2 regions of the Neorhizobium sp. 05N33 genome follow, and region 1 is predicted to be linked to the other one. Evidence: predicted binding sites of a transcription regulator. Region 1 holds the regulator's gene; the other holds the start of a gene.

Region 1 (7,210 bases):
GTCGCGCAGAAGAGGAGCGGCCGAGTTCAAAATGCCTCAAGCCTCCAGGCAGGTTTCGACGAAACGCTTGAAGGCGCGGGCGCGATGCGAAAGCGCTTCCGGTTCGCCAGGTTTCCAGCCGTGTTTCTGGTCACTACTCATTTCACCGAAGGTAATATCATAGCCTTCCGGTTGGAAGACAGGGTCATAACCAAAACCCTGGATGCCGCGCGGCGGCCACACTACGGTGCCTTCCACTTCGCCCCGGAACATTTCCGTGTGTCCGTCAGGCCATGCGAGACAGAGAACGCTGACAAAGCGGCAACCGCGCTGTTCCGGCTTGGTCGCGCCGCGTTCTTCGAGCGCCTTCTCGACCTTTTCCATCGCCATCTGAAAATCGCGGCTGCCATCCTCACGTTCCGCCCAGTTGGCGGTGTAGACACCCGGCGCGCCGTCGAGCGCGTCGATGACAATACCGGAATCGTCAGACAGTGCGGGCAGGCCGGAGGCCCTGGCGGAGGCGAGTGCCTTGATCGCGGCATTTTCCTCGAATGTCGTGCCCGTCTCGTCCGGCTCTTCGAATTGCAGTTCGGCGGCGGATTTGGCCGAGAAGCCGAAGGGGCCGATCAGTTCGGCGATTTCGCGGATCTTTCCGGCATTGTGGCTGGCGACCACGATCGTCTTGGTAACGAGCTTGCGCATGATAATTCCTATTCGATATTCCAGAGCCTGGGCTCTGCGCATTCCAGGCTGTTGCCGGCCGGATCGCGGAAATAGATTGAGCGGGCACCGTTCGGCCAGCGGAAATCGCTTTCGATGGCAATCCCTGCCTTGTTGAGCTTTTCCTTGATCAAGTCAATCGCGTCGCCCGTCATGCGAAAGCAGACATGTCCCGGTCCCGTCGCGCCATGTGGCGGTACGGGCAGCGCATCGGCGGGCGGTGGCTTGATCGTCTCAGCCGGATTGAAGATCAGCAGGATCCCCGGCCCACAACGGAAGAACACATGTCTGGTACCAGCGCGCAGCACCTTCTCAAGGCCGAGAATGCCGCCGTAGAACGCTTCGGCGGCATCGAGATCATCGGCGTAGAGCGCGGTTTCGAGAATGCCTTCAATCAAACCGCACCTCTTTCAGGTTCAGGCAATCGCCTGCTTCTGCAGCGCCACCAGTTCCTGGGTACCGTCCTGAGCGAGCGCCAGCAGCTTCAGGAACTCTTCCTGGCTGAAGGGCTTGCCTTCCGCCGTGCCCTGCACCTCGACGATGCCGCCGGAGCCGGTCATGACGAAATTGGCGTCCGTCTCGGCAGCCGAATCCTCGATATAGTCGAGGTCGATTACCGGCTGGCCGGCAAAGATGCCGCAGGAGATCGCCGCGACATGGTCCTTCAGCACCTTGTCGACCTTGGTCATCGAGCGGGCTTCCATCCACTTCAGGCAGTCGTAGAGCGCAATCCAGCCACCGGTGATCGAGGCGGTGCGCGTGCCGCCATCCGCCTGGATGACGTCGCAGTCGATGGTGATCTGCTTTTCGCCGAGTGCTTCGAGATCGATGACGGCGCGCAAGGACCGACCGATCAGGCGCTGGATTTCCTGGGTGCGGCCGCCCTGCTTGCCGCTAGCGGCTTCGCGCTTCATGCGGTCGCCGGTGGCGCGCGGCAGCATGCCGTATTCGGCCGTCACCCAGCCCTTGCCGCTGTTGCGCAGCCACGGCGGCGTCTTTTCTTCAAGACTCGCGGTGCACAGCACATGCGTGTCGCCGAACTTCACGAGGCAGGAACCTTCCGCGTGCTTGGAGAAATTGCGCTCGAACGAGACCTTGCGCATCTGGTTCAACTGTCTGCCTGAAGGCCGCATGCTTCACTCCCTGGATTTCTGTTTCCGCCTTCTAAGGCCCCGGCCGAGCTTTTGCAAAGAAAAAGCCCTAATGAGTGTGCAGGCGAATGATCCTGGCTGGCGCAATTTTCCCTTTGGAGAAGGCGCGTCGAATGACTATATTTTGTCGAATGATCAACGGAACGGTGAAGGTCTAGATGGGATTTTCGGCATCGACGGGTAGGGACAGCGGCTCTGTGCTCGATGACCGTTCGCGCGAAATTTTCCGCCGCATCGTGGAAAGCTACCTGGAAAACGGTGAGCCGCTAGGTTCCCGCAATCTTTCACGGCTGCTGCCCATCTCCTTGTCGCCGGCTTCGGTGCGCAATGTGATGAGCGATCTCGAGGAGCTCGGCCTCATCTATTCCCCGCATATCAGCGCCGGGCGCCTGCCGACCCAGTCGGGGCTCCGGTTTTTCGTTGACGCCTTCATGCAGGTCGGAGACCTGTCTGCCGAGGAGCGTGCCAATATCGATCGGCAGATCCGCCCGGCCGACCGAGATCAGCCGATGGAAAGCCTGATGGCGGAGGCAAGCCGTATGCTCTCAGGCGTCTCGCGCGGCGCCGGCATTGTCATCACCACCAAGAGCGATCCGGTTCTCAAGCATGTCGAGTTCATCCGCCTGGAGCCGACCAAGGCGCTCGCCGTGCTGGTCGGCGATCACAACCAGGTCGAAAACCGCATCATCGAATTGCCCGCCGGCGTGACCTCGTCGCAGCTGACCGAGGCGGCGAATTTCCTCAATGCCCACCTGAGCGGCCAGACGCTACCGGAACTGCGTGGCCAGCTGAAGACCCTCAAGGACCAGGTCCAGGGCGAGCTTTATGCGCTCTCGCAGGAACTGGTCGAGCGCGGTCTGGCGGTCTGGTCCGGCGACAGCGAGGAAGGAAAGCCGACCCAGCTGATCGTCCGCGGCCGGGCCAATCTGCTCGAAGGCCTGGCGGATGTTGCCGATCTCGATCGTTTGCGGCTGCTTTTCGACGATCTCGAAAAGAAGGACAGTCTGATCGAGATTCTTGATCTCGCCGAAAAGGGGCCGGGCGTCCGGATCTTCATCGGCTCGGAAAACAAGCTGTTTTCGCTTTCCGGCTCGTCGCTCATCGTGGCGCCTTATCGCGACGGCGAGGACCGCATCGTCGGTGCCGTCGGTGTCATCGGGCCGACGCGGCTCAATTATTCCCGCATCGTGCCGATGGTGGATTACACCGCGCAGCTGCTTGCCAGGCTGTCGCGCTGAATTTTGCGGCCGGACCGGCCCAAGTTTCCCAGCAAGCCTTGATTTTTCCACCTTAAACCTCGATATCGGGCACAAATCCAAGCCCGTAAATCGAAGTCAAGAATAACCGGAGACCGTCATGACCGACGAAACCAACAAGAACGGACCTGACGCAACTGCCGCGGAGAACACCGCGGAAGCCGTAGCATCTGCTCTTGAGGACGCGGCCAACCAGAAGAATGCCGAGGCGCCTGCCGCCGAACCTGATCCGCTGGAATTGCTGAAGGCCGAGAACAACGAGTTGCGCGACCGTTTCCTGCGGCTTGCCGCTGAGATGGATAACCTGCGCCGCCGCACCGAACGCGAAATCAAGGACGCTAAGTCCTATGCGGCGGCCGGCTTTGCGCGCGACATGCTCGCCGTTTCGGACAACCTGCGCCGGGCGCTGGACGCCGTGCCGACCGAAATGCGCGCCACGGCAGATGCCTCGCTGACCACGCTCCTGGAGGGCGTCGAGATGACTGAACGCTCGATGCTGTCCGCTCTGGAGCGCCACGGCGTGAAGAAGATCGATCCTGAAGGCCAGAAGTTCGACCCGAATTTCCACCAGGCTATGTTCGAAATCCCGAACCCTGCTGTCCCGAACAATACCGTCGTCCAGGTCGTCCAGGCCGGTTTCACGATCGGTGAACGCGTGCTGCGGCCCGCTATGGTCGGTGTCGCAAAAGGTGGACCGAAGGCGGAGGCCTCTGCAGAAGCCGCCGGTGAGAAGAGCGCCTGAAGTCTTTGAGAAGCAGGCGATAAGCCTGCTTCTCATTCTAGGCCGGACACTCCCGTTGGTGTTTGCTCGTCGGACTGGCGATTGTTCCAGATCCGTTGAGTTTCCACGCATAATCCCCGCGAAATGCGGCTCAAAAACAAAACCGCCCGGCGCTTTGACAGCGGCCGGGCGGTTCGTTTCGTCCCCACGAATGCATATGCCGTCAGGCGGCGTGGTTGGCCTGTTCCTCGTTGAGGAAGGCATAGATCGCCGAAGCGGAATCGGTCTTGCGCAGCTTGGCGACGAGATCCTGGTCGCGCAGGACGCGGGCGATGCGCGACAGGGCCTTCAGGTGATCGGCGCCGGCGCCTTCGGGTGCCAGCAGCAGGAACACCAGATCGACCGGCTCGTCGTCGAGCGCTTCGAAATCGACCGGCGCTTCAAGGCGTGCGAAAATACCCTTGATCGACGAGATGCTGTTGAGCTTGCCGTGCGGGATGGCGATGCCGTGGCCGACGCCGGTGGAACCGAGCCTTTCGCGCTGCAGGATGATGTCGAAGATTTCTCGTTCGCTCACGCCTGTCAACTTGGAAGCCTTGGCCGCCAGCTCCTGCAATAGCTGCTTTTTGGAGTTTACCTTTAGGGCAGGAATAATCGCATCTTGCTGCAGCAAATCTGCCAATGCCATTCTCTTCATCCTTCGTGCCGCAAGAGCTTGTGCCCTAGGCGAAGGGGAGCGCCGTCTCCGACGCTCTCCCCAAGTTGTTAGTTCTTGATATTGGTGGAATCGATCCAGCCAATATTGCCGTCATTGCGGCGGTACACAATGTTCAGATGTTCCTTGCCGGGGCTGCGGAACAGAAGAACAGGCTCGTCTGTCATATCAAGTGCCATGACGGCGCTTGCGACCGTCATTGTCTTCAACTGCTTCGAACTTTCCGCGACGATGGTCGGCGCGAAATCCTCGGGCACTTCCTCCCCTTCATCCGGTACGCTGTCCATAACAGTGTAGGCAACTTCCGCATAACCATTCACATGGTTGCCGGCATGATGATCCTTGAGCCGCCGCTTGTAGCGGCGCAGACGTTTTTCGATCCGCTGTGCTGCGGCATCGAAACTGATCTGCGGATCATTCGCCTCGCCGGCCGCATGCAGGACGATCCCGGTATCGAGATGCACCTTGCAGTCGGCAGAAAAGCGCGAACCAGCCTTTTCCACGATGACTTGGCCTGAGTAGCCTCCGTCGAAGTATTTTGTAACCGCTTCTCCGATTTGGTCCTCGATCCTTTGACGGAACGAATCGCCAATTTCCATATGCTTACCGGATACACGCACACTCATGGAGTTCTTCCTTCTTGTCGTGACTTGCGTGTTCCAGTCTACGCCAAGCCGTCCCCGCATCCAAGCCGTTCACATGCGACTGGGCCAAATTGCTGCAATCGATGCCTGTCTGGATAATGGGATACGTTTCGTGCCATGCCCCGTGCAGTTGCGGCGGGCTTCTAGCGCCCGATGTTTTAAATGTCAACGGCAGCGGACCTCGGGATTTCTACGTAGGCCTGTGGAAACCCGGGTGTTTCGCCGGTATCTCAGAACGCCGCGACCCCCGCGATCGCGCGCTTTTCGCGACGGCGCTGGACGGAAGAAGGAATGTTCATCGCCTCGCGGTACTTCGCGACGGTCCGGCGCGCGAGCTCGACCCCGCCGCGTTTCAGGCTGACGACGATATCGTCGTCGGAGAGCACCGTCTCAGGCGTCTCCTGGGCAATCAACAGGCGAATCCGATGGCGCACGGCCTCCGCCGAATGGCTGTCGCCGCCCTCTTCGGCCGAGCCGATCGACACCGTGAAGAAATATTTGAGTTCGAACAGCCCCCGCGGCGTCAGCATGTATTTGTTGGAGGTTACGCGGCTGACCGTCGATTCATGCATCTTGATCGCTTCGGCGACGGTCTTGAGGTTGAGCGGGCGCAGGTGATCGACGCCGTGCATCAGGAAGGCATCCTGTTGCCGGACGATTTCGGCGGCCACCTTCATGATCGTCTTGGCCCGCTGGTCGAGGCTGCGCGTCAGCCAATTGGCATTCTGCATGCATTCGGAAAGGAAGTTGTGGTCGTCCCCGTTTTTCGGGCAGTGCTTGGACACCGTCTGGAAATAGCTGTGGTTTACCAGGACGCGCGGGAGGGTGTCCGGATTGAGCTCGACCATCCAGCTGCCGTCGGGCGCCGCGCGCACAACGATATCCGGCGAAATCGTCTCAGACATGCCGCGCTCGAAGCCGGCGCCGGGCTTCGGGTTGAGACAGCGGATTTCTGCCAGCATGTCGATGAGGTCTTCGTCGTCGACGCCGCAGATCTTTCGAAGCGAGGCGAAGTCGCGTTTGCCCAGCAGATCCAGATGTCTGATCAGCGCATCCATGGCCGGGTCGAGCCGGTCTTTTTCCCGAAGCTGGATTGCCAGACATTCGCTGAGCGATCGCGCGAAGACGCCCGGCGGATCGAGCGTCTGCAGCGAGCGGAGGATGGCTTCTACATTCTCGGCGCTTTTGCCGAGGCGGGCGGCAATCTCCTCGATGTCGCCGAGCATATAACCGGCCTCGTCCAGCTGATCGACGAGATGCTGGGCAATCAGGCGGTCGGCCGCATCGACGATCAGGAAGGGGATCTGCTGGTTCAGGTGATCGCGTAGCGTCACTTGGCCGGCGACGAAATCATCCAGGTCGTAGTCTTCGCCGGCATCGCCGCCCGGCATCGATTTCCATTGGCTGAGCAGTTCCGGGGCGTCGGCGCGCCGCGCCGGGCCATCGTCGGGGAAGACGTTTTCGAAGCCCGTGTCGAGCCCTTCGCCAAGCCTTTCGGCGCTGATGGAGGAGGACCCCTCGTACCAGCCGCTATCGACTTCGGCCACTGCCGAACTCTCGCGGCCTTCGGTCGGGTCAAAGTCGTCGGCGGTTTCGAAGCCTGTTTCCGCGTCGTTTTCGCTCTCGTTTGACGTAATTTCGAGCAGCGGGTTCTTTTCGACTTCCTGGGCGATGAACTGGTTGAGTTCGAAATGCGTCATCTGCAGCAGCTGGATGGATTGCATCAGCTGCGGCGTCATCACCAGCGATTGGGTTTGGCGTAGGAAAAGATTAGCGGATAAACCCATGGCGGACGCGAAACTCCCGTGCAATCCCCTTGAACCACCCGGTCATGGATGGCGGACGCTCGTTTTCGGCCAAGCCCCCACAAGGCCGAATTTGCATCTGGCACAAGAATTGCTTTTTTGAAAGATTTGGTCAAGCGCTGCAGTGCGGGAAAGTAAATTTCTTTGGCGCGCTGCAGCGACCGGAACAGCGTCTAGAGGCTGAACTTGTCGCCGAGGTAGAGGCGGCGAACGTCCGGG
Region 2 (7,210 bases), on a different contig from region 1:
TCGGCGATGCCGCCTTCATTCATGATACGCTGTTCATGCCCGACACCGGCTCCGCCCGCGCCGATTTCCCCGGCGGTAGCGCCGCTAACCTCTGGACGTCGATCCAGGCAATCCTGTCGCTGCCCGACGAAACTCGCCTCTTCACCGGCCATGACTACCGGCAGGGTGGCCGCGAAGCCTTATGGCAAAGTTCGGTCGCGCAGCAGAAGGCCAACAACCCGCATGTCGCCGGCAGGTCGCAGCTGGATTTTGTCGACCTGAGAGAGGCCCGCGACAGGACCTTGCCGATGCCGAAGCTGATCCTGCACGCGCTGCAGGTAAATATTCGCGGCGGCGAACTGCCGCCGGCCGAAGACAACGGGTGCCGTTACCTGAAGATTCCGCTCGACGCGTTTCCCCATTCGGTCTGGAATTGACGGCTGCATGGACGGATCAATCGAGCAGGTCCTGCTTGCGATCGGCTCAGGATCGCTGATCGGTTTCACCCTCGGCCTGATCGGCGGAGGCGGCTCAATCCTCGCGACACCGCTGCTGATCTATGTCGTTGGCGTCAAGGACGTGCATACTGCGATCGGCACCGGCGCGCTCGCCGTCTCCGTCAATGCCTATCTCAATCTCGTGGGCCATGCGGTTCGCGGCCATGTCTGGTGGCGATGCGCCTTGATCTTCACCATCGCCGGGTCGCTCGGCGCCTATTTCGGCTCCAGTCTCGGCAAGGTCGTCGAGGGCCAGGACCTTCTCTTCATGTTCGGACTGCTGATGATGTTCGTCAGCTTCGTCATGAGCAAGACACGCAGCCAGATCGGCATTACGCCGCAATCCCTGACGGTCCGCACCCATGGAAAGACCAGCCTGGTTGCCTTGCTGACCGGCCTCTGTTCCGGTTTCTTCGGCATCGGCGGTGGCTTCCTGATCGTGCCGGGACTGCTGTTCTCTACCGGCATGCCGCTGATCAACGCGGTCGGTTCGTCTCTCCTCGCGGTCGGCACGTTCGGCCTCACGACAGCGGCCAACTACGCCTTGTCCGGACTGGTGGACTGGCAGGTCGCGGGATATTTCATTGCCGGCGGCGTCGGCGGCGGGACGCTCGGCACCATAACCGCTACGCGGCTCTCTACGCATCGCAATACGCTGGCGCAGATCTTCCGATGGATCATCTTTTCCGTCAGCCTCTATGTGCTGTGGCGAAGCTACGCTGCACTGCCTTGGACAAGATGATCGCAAAACCTCAGGCGGCGGGCAATTGTGGAAGCGAGACGTAGCGAGCATATGACAAAAGGGCCCCGATCGATCGGAGCCCTTCACCGCGAACGGCCTATTTGAGTTCCCGATTGGGAACCGTTTACATCATGCCGCCCATGCCGCCCATGTCAGGCATGCCGCCGCCGGCAGCATCCTTCTTCGGCAGATCGGCGATCATGGCTTCCGTCGTCACCAGCAGACCGGCAACCGAAGCCGCGTTCTGCAGAGCCGTGCGAACCACCTTGACCGGATCGACGATGCCCATGGCGATCATGTCGCCAAATTCGCCGGTCTGGGCGTTGTAGCCATAGTTGTCGGTATCGCTTTCCAGGATTTTGCCAACCACGATCGAACCTTCGTCACCGGCATTCTCGGCAATCTGACGAACCAGCGACTGCAGGGCCTTGCGGATGATGCTGATCCCGGCATTCTGATCCTCATTCTCGCCCTTGATGTTCAGAAGGATAGAGGCGCGAAGAAGGGCTGTCCCCCCGCCAGGCACGATACCTTCTTCGACCGCTGCACGCGTCGCGTTGAGGGCGTCGTCGATACGGTCCTTCTTTTCCTTGACTTCGACTTCCGTCGAGCCGCCGACGCGGATCACGGCGACGCCGCCGGCCAGCTTGGCCAGACGCTCCTGCAGCTTTTCGCGGTCGTAGTCCGAAGTGGTTTCCTCGATCTGAGCCTTGATCTGGCCGATGCGTCCGTCAATATCCGCCTTGGTGCCCGCACCATCGACGACAGTGGTGTTCTCCTTGGTGATCGAGACCTTCTTGGCGCGGCCGAGCATCTCGAGCGTGACGTTTTCGAGCTTGATGCCGAGGTCTTCGGAGATGACAGTGCCGCCGGTCAGGATCGCCAGATCCTCCAGCATGGCCTTGCGGCGATCGCCGAAGCCCGGAGCCTTGACGGCAGCGATCTTGAGGCCGCCACGCAGCTTGTTGACGACGAGCGTCGCAAGAGCTTCGCCTTCGACGTCTTCGGAAATGATCAGCAGCGGTTTGCCGCTCTGGACGACGGCTTCCAGGATAGGCAGCATGGCCTGCAGGTTGGAGAGCTTCTTTTCGTGCAGCAGCACATACGCATCTTCCAGCTCAGCCACCATCTTTTCGGCGTTGGTGACGAAATAGGGCGACAGGTAACCCCGGTCGAACTGCATGCCTTCGACGACTTCGAGCTCGGTTTCGGCGGTCTTGGCTTCTTCGACGGTGATCACGCCCTCATTGCCGACCTTTTGCATCGCGTCGGCAATATACTGGCCTATTTCCTTCTCGCCATTGGCCGAGATGGTGCCGACCTGGGCGATCTCTTCCGATGTGTTGATCTTCTTTGCCTTGGCAAGCAGGTCCTTGACGACGGCGGTGACAGCAAGATCGATGCCGCGCTTCAGGTCCATCGGGTTCATGCCGGCAGCAACAGCCTTGCCGCCTTCGCGAACGATCGCCTGGGCAAGAACGGTAGCAGTCGTGGTGCCGTCGCCGGCGACGTCGTTGGTCTTCGAAGCGACTTCGCGGACCATCTGGGCGCCCATGTTTTCGAACTTGTCGTCAAGTTCGATTTCCTTGGCGACGGCAACACCGTCCTTGGTGATGCGCGGTGCGCCGTAGGATTTGTCGATCACCACGTTGCGGCCCTTCGGACCGAGCGTGACCTTGACTGCATCGGCAAGAATGTCGACGCCGCGCAGCAGCTTTTCGCGTGCATCACGGCCGAATTTGATCTGTTTGGCAGACATGGCAATAACTCCCGGGCCATTGGCCCCATAGTCGTCATCAAAAGGAAATAAAGAAGCGCCCGAAAATCAGGCGATGACGCCCATGACGTCTGCTTCCTTCATGATCAACAGGTCTTCGCCGTTGAACTTGATCTCGGTGCCGGACCATTTGCCGAACAGGATGCGGTCGCCAGCCTTGACGTCGAGGGGAACGATCTTGCCGCTCTCGTCACGTGCTCCGGTGCCGACGGCGACGATTTCGCCTTCCTGCGGCTTTTCCTTGGCGGTATCGGGAATGATGATCCCGCCTTTGGTCTTGGCTTCAGCCTCGATGCGGCGCACGACGACGCGGTCGTGCAACGGCCGAAAAATGGTATTATTCATTTGGGTTCCTTGGCGAGAGCGCAGCCCAATGGCGGGTTCCCGATCGGATATCCTTAGCACTCTTATGCTGAGAGTGCTAGAGCGATTCGTGCCTTAGTTGTGATCCGCCATCCGTGGCACCTCCCTTTGTCGGAGGTACACGCCGCTGCCACCGAGACTACCGCAGATCCCTTGCCACGCCCCTAGCAGAAGCCGTTGAGCTTGAGGATCTTATGGGCGTCAATCGACGCCCGAAGCTCGTCCTCAGAGTTGCGCTCTCCATGGTTTGCGTCCGGATGGTGCATCTTGAGCCTCTGCTTGTAGCGGCTTCTGATCTCCTCCGGTGTCGCATCCGGCGAAAGATCGAGGGTCTCGAAAGCCTTGGCCTCCAATACCTTGAGCTTGCGTCGCTGAAGATCCACCTGCGCCGCCTGGCGTTCTGCAGCGCTTTTACGTGCGTTCGTTGCCTTTGCAGAACCGGAGCGAGCCGTCGAGGGGAGCGGCATTTCCGACGCGCGATTGATACCAGTACCCCAAGTCGGGCGGCTGCCGTTTGCCGCTTCCGTCTGATAGCGCCTAATTAAAGGGTCAGACAGATTTGGCGCAAAGTTATAACCTTTGCCGTATTCCCTTACATGCTCGGGACAGAACAGCAGATACAGCCCTTCAGCATCTCGCCCGACGGGAGCGCGATGGGTGCCATTCTTTTCGCATCCGTCCCATTGGCATTTCGCACGGCTTGGTTCGTGGTCCGGGGCCGGTTTTTTGCGGGTCGACCGCAGGCCAACAAATATCTTTGAATCAGACGTCATCGCGCCTTATACGACCGGCCAATCCTCTCGGCAACGAATATGGATCGCCCAGCCGCATAGATTTTCGAACTGGGGGATCGCCGGATGCCGTCGAAGCGCATGAAAGCAGGGATTAGGGCCATTTCAGCCGCATGATGTTCTCCGACTCGATCCTGCAGATTGCGGATTAGCGAAAACGGGCGGCGGACAGCGCGGATAGATCGATGGCACATTGGCGCCCAGCGATCAGGCCTGCAACAAGCGCGCCGCTGACCGGTCCGGCTGCAAGGCCGACGTGACCGTGGCCAAACGCGTGAACGATGTCTTCGGAAGACTTCGAAAAACCGATCACCGGAAGGCCGTCCGCAGTCGAGGGCCGATGCCCCATCCACCGATCGATATTCTTGCCTTCGGATAGATCCGATAGTGCCGGATAGGTTCCTCTGGCGTGTTTCAGCAGGATTTCGGCGCGGGTCCAGTCCGGTCTTTCTTCAACACTTGCCAGTTCGACCTGCCCGGCGATACGAAGCCCGGCAAGAGTCGGATTGTTGCCCATCTTGCCGTCGCTCGGCATGATCGGCATCTCCCCCTCCGCCAAATGATAGGGAATGACGACGTGGTAACCGCGCTCGCTCTGCATCGGGATCGCGTCGCCGGTCAACGCCGCAAGCTTTTTTGAGTGTATGCCGGCAGCGATGACGGCCTTGTCGCACGTCACGGTGCCCGCCTCTGTCCGGATACCGGAAAGCCGGTTGCCGGTAAGATCGAAACCGGTCGCCCTCGCGTTGATACGCTGGGCGCCGAGACCCACCGCATGATCGACCATCGCTGCGACATAGCCTCCCGGATCCACGCAATGACCACCATCTTCGACGAAGGCAGCAAAGGAATAGCGGGATGAAAGATTCGGCTCGAGTTCATGCAATTCTGCCGAAGATAGTTCTCGATAGGAAACGCCGTTGTCGCGTCGCAGGCGCCACGCAAAAGTCTCTGCCTCGAAAGCCGCGCGATCCTGATACACGTAGAGCAGGCCCTTGCGCCGGATGAGATCCGACCGTCCGATTTTCTCGGCCAGAGCCGCATGCCGTGATGGGGCATCGTGCAGGAGGCTCGCCAGAATTTGCGCGGTCCGTTCGACCTTGGCTTCCGTCGAACCGGCCAGCACGAAGCGCAGCAGCCAGGGCGCGAGGCGCACCAGATGCCGCCAGCGGATGGTCAGTGGTCCGGAAGGGTCGGCAAGATAGCCGGGCACCTTCCTCCAGAGGCCTGGCATCGACATCGGGATGATCGAGGCAGGGCTCAGCCAGCCGCTGTTGCCATAACTTGCGGCGTGGCGCCCGCCGGGTTGTTCCGGTTCGACGATGGTGACCTCGTGCCCGTCTTTCAACAACTCGAGTGCCGTCGCTGCGCCGACGATACCCGCTCCAATGACCACTACATGCATGGTGTTTCACTCTGCGTGTCCAGAATAAGCCGGTTCATTCCTGAAATGCCTCTTCGCGGACGGCCTTGATCTTCGGCAGTGCGACCGCGAGGATGGCGAGCACAGCAAGGACAAGCAGACCCGCCGAAATCGGACGATCGACAAAAATGCCCGGATTACCGCGGGCAAGGAACATCGCTCTACGGAAATTTTCCTCCATCATCGGCCCGAGAATGAGGCCCATCACCAGTGGTGCCGGATCGCAATCAAGCTTGGCGAAGATGTAGCCGGCGACGCCGAAGGCTCCAAGCAGCCAAAGATCGAAGACCGAGTTGCTGAGCGAGAATGCGCCAATCGAGCAGAACACCACGATAGCCGGAAAGAGATAGTGGAAAGGCATCGTCAGCAAGCGGGTCCAGATGCCGATCAGTGGCAGGTTCAAGACCAGCAGCATGAGGTTGCCGACCCACATCGACACAATGACGCCCCAGAACACGTCGGGATGTTCGGAAATCAGCGTCGGCCCGGGTGCGATACCTTGCATGATCAGGGCGCCGAACATCAAGGCCATGACGGCGTTGGCCGGTAGGCCGAGCGTGAGCAGCGGGACGAACGAGGTCTGCGCACCGGCATTGTTGGCGCTCTCGGGCGATGCAACGCCTTCGATCGCACCACCGCCGAAACCTTCGGGCGGATTGGCAACGCGCTTCTCTATGGCATAGGCGGCGAAGGCAGCGAGAAGCGCGCCTCCACCCGGCAGAAGTCCCAGCACGGAACCGATCCCGGTGCCGCGAAGGATCGGCGCAACCATCCGGCGCCAGTCTTCCCGCGACGGGATCATCGAGAAGAATGGTGCGTTGATGGCCGTGCGGCTTTCCGGGTTCTCCAGATCCTTGATCAACTCGCCGATGCCGAATAATCCCATCGCCACCACGACAAAATTGATACCGCTCGACATCTCTTCAAAACCGAGCGTGAAGCGCGGCACGGCAGTTTGCACATCCTGGCCGACAAGGCCGACCAGAATGCCGATGAAGACCATGGCAAGTGCCTTCGGCAGCGATCCGCGCGAAAGCACGACCGAGGCGACAAGCCCGAGGATCATCAGGGAGAAGTACTCCGCGGGGCCGAACAGCAATCCAATTTCGGCAAGCGAGGGCGCGAACAATGCCAGCAATAGCGTGGCGACGGTACCGGCAAAAAAGGAGCCGATCGCCGCCGTCGACAATGCCACGCCCGCTCGTCCGTTGCGGGCCATCTTGTAGCCGTCGATCGCTGTAACAACGGACGATGCTTCACCGGGCAGATTGAGAAGGATGGCCGTTGTCGAACCGCCATATTGCGCACCGTAATAGATGCCTGCCATCATGATCAGCGACGTCACCGGTTCAAGTCCGATGGTGAAAGGCAGGAGGATGGCCATTGTGGCGGCGGGCCCGAGGCCCGGCAGGACGCCGACAAGGGTCCCGAGCAGCGTGCCGATCAGGCACCAGAACAGGTTCGTCGGCAGGATTGCCTGGTCAAAGCCGAGTAGCAGCGCGTTCAGCGTGTCCATGTGATCGTCCTAAAGCCCGAACCAGGGACCAATGATGGCAACCGGCATGCCAAGCCCCTTGACGAAGGCCAGGCTGCAAGCCGTGCCGAGCCCGAGCCCGTACAACATCGATTTCACCGGCC

What was found. Region 1 encodes HrcA, which represses chaperone genes, less so after heat shock. Its sites were predicted from a motif close to GTTAGCACTCNCNNNNNGNGAGTGCTAAC; they were not measured.
Region 2: groES (co-chaperone GroES) is a predicted target of HrcA. The motif match lies at 3,393-3,421, and genes of this name have one in related genera.

The regions. Positions count from the first base shown of each region.
Region 1 covers NZ_JBFTNK010000002.1:498,339-505,548, reverse strand. Annotated here, with positions in the region: gene hemW (radical SAM family heme chaperone HemW) at 1-30, opposite strand, end outside; gene rdgB (RdgB/HAM1 family non-canonical purine NTP pyrophosphatase) at 37-681, opposite strand; gene AC1DLT_RS06790 (VOC family protein) at 690-1,097, opposite strand; gene rph (ribonuclease PH) at 1,116-1,832, opposite strand; gene hrcA (heat-inducible transcriptional repressor HrcA) at 2,009-3,088, shown strand; gene grpE (nucleotide exchange factor GrpE) at 3,207-3,848, shown strand; gene ptsN (PTS IIA-like nitrogen regulatory protein PtsN) at 4,051-4,515, opposite strand; gene hpf (ribosome hibernation-promoting factor, HPF/YfiA family) at 4,593-5,168, opposite strand; gene rpoN (RNA polymerase factor sigma-54) at 5,417-6,973, opposite strand; gene lptB (LPS export ABC transporter ATP-binding protein) at 7,165-7,210, opposite strand, start outside.
Region 2 covers NZ_JBFTNK010000001.1:430,237-437,446, forward strand. Annotated here, with positions in the region: gene AC1DLT_RS02085 (MBL fold metallo-hydrolase) at 1-416, shown strand, start outside; gene AC1DLT_RS02090 (sulfite exporter TauE/SafE family protein) at 424-1,218, shown strand; gene groL (chaperonin GroEL) at 1,343-2,977, opposite strand; gene groES (co-chaperone GroES) at 3,044-3,340, opposite strand; gene AC1DLT_RS02105 (J domain-containing protein) at 3,523-4,131, opposite strand; gene AC1DLT_RS02110 (NAD(P)/FAD-dependent oxidoreductase) at 4,298-5,554, opposite strand; gene AC1DLT_RS02115 (tripartite tricarboxylate transporter permease) at 5,589-7,088, opposite strand; gene AC1DLT_RS02120 (tripartite tricarboxylate transporter TctB family protein) at 7,098-7,210, opposite strand, start outside.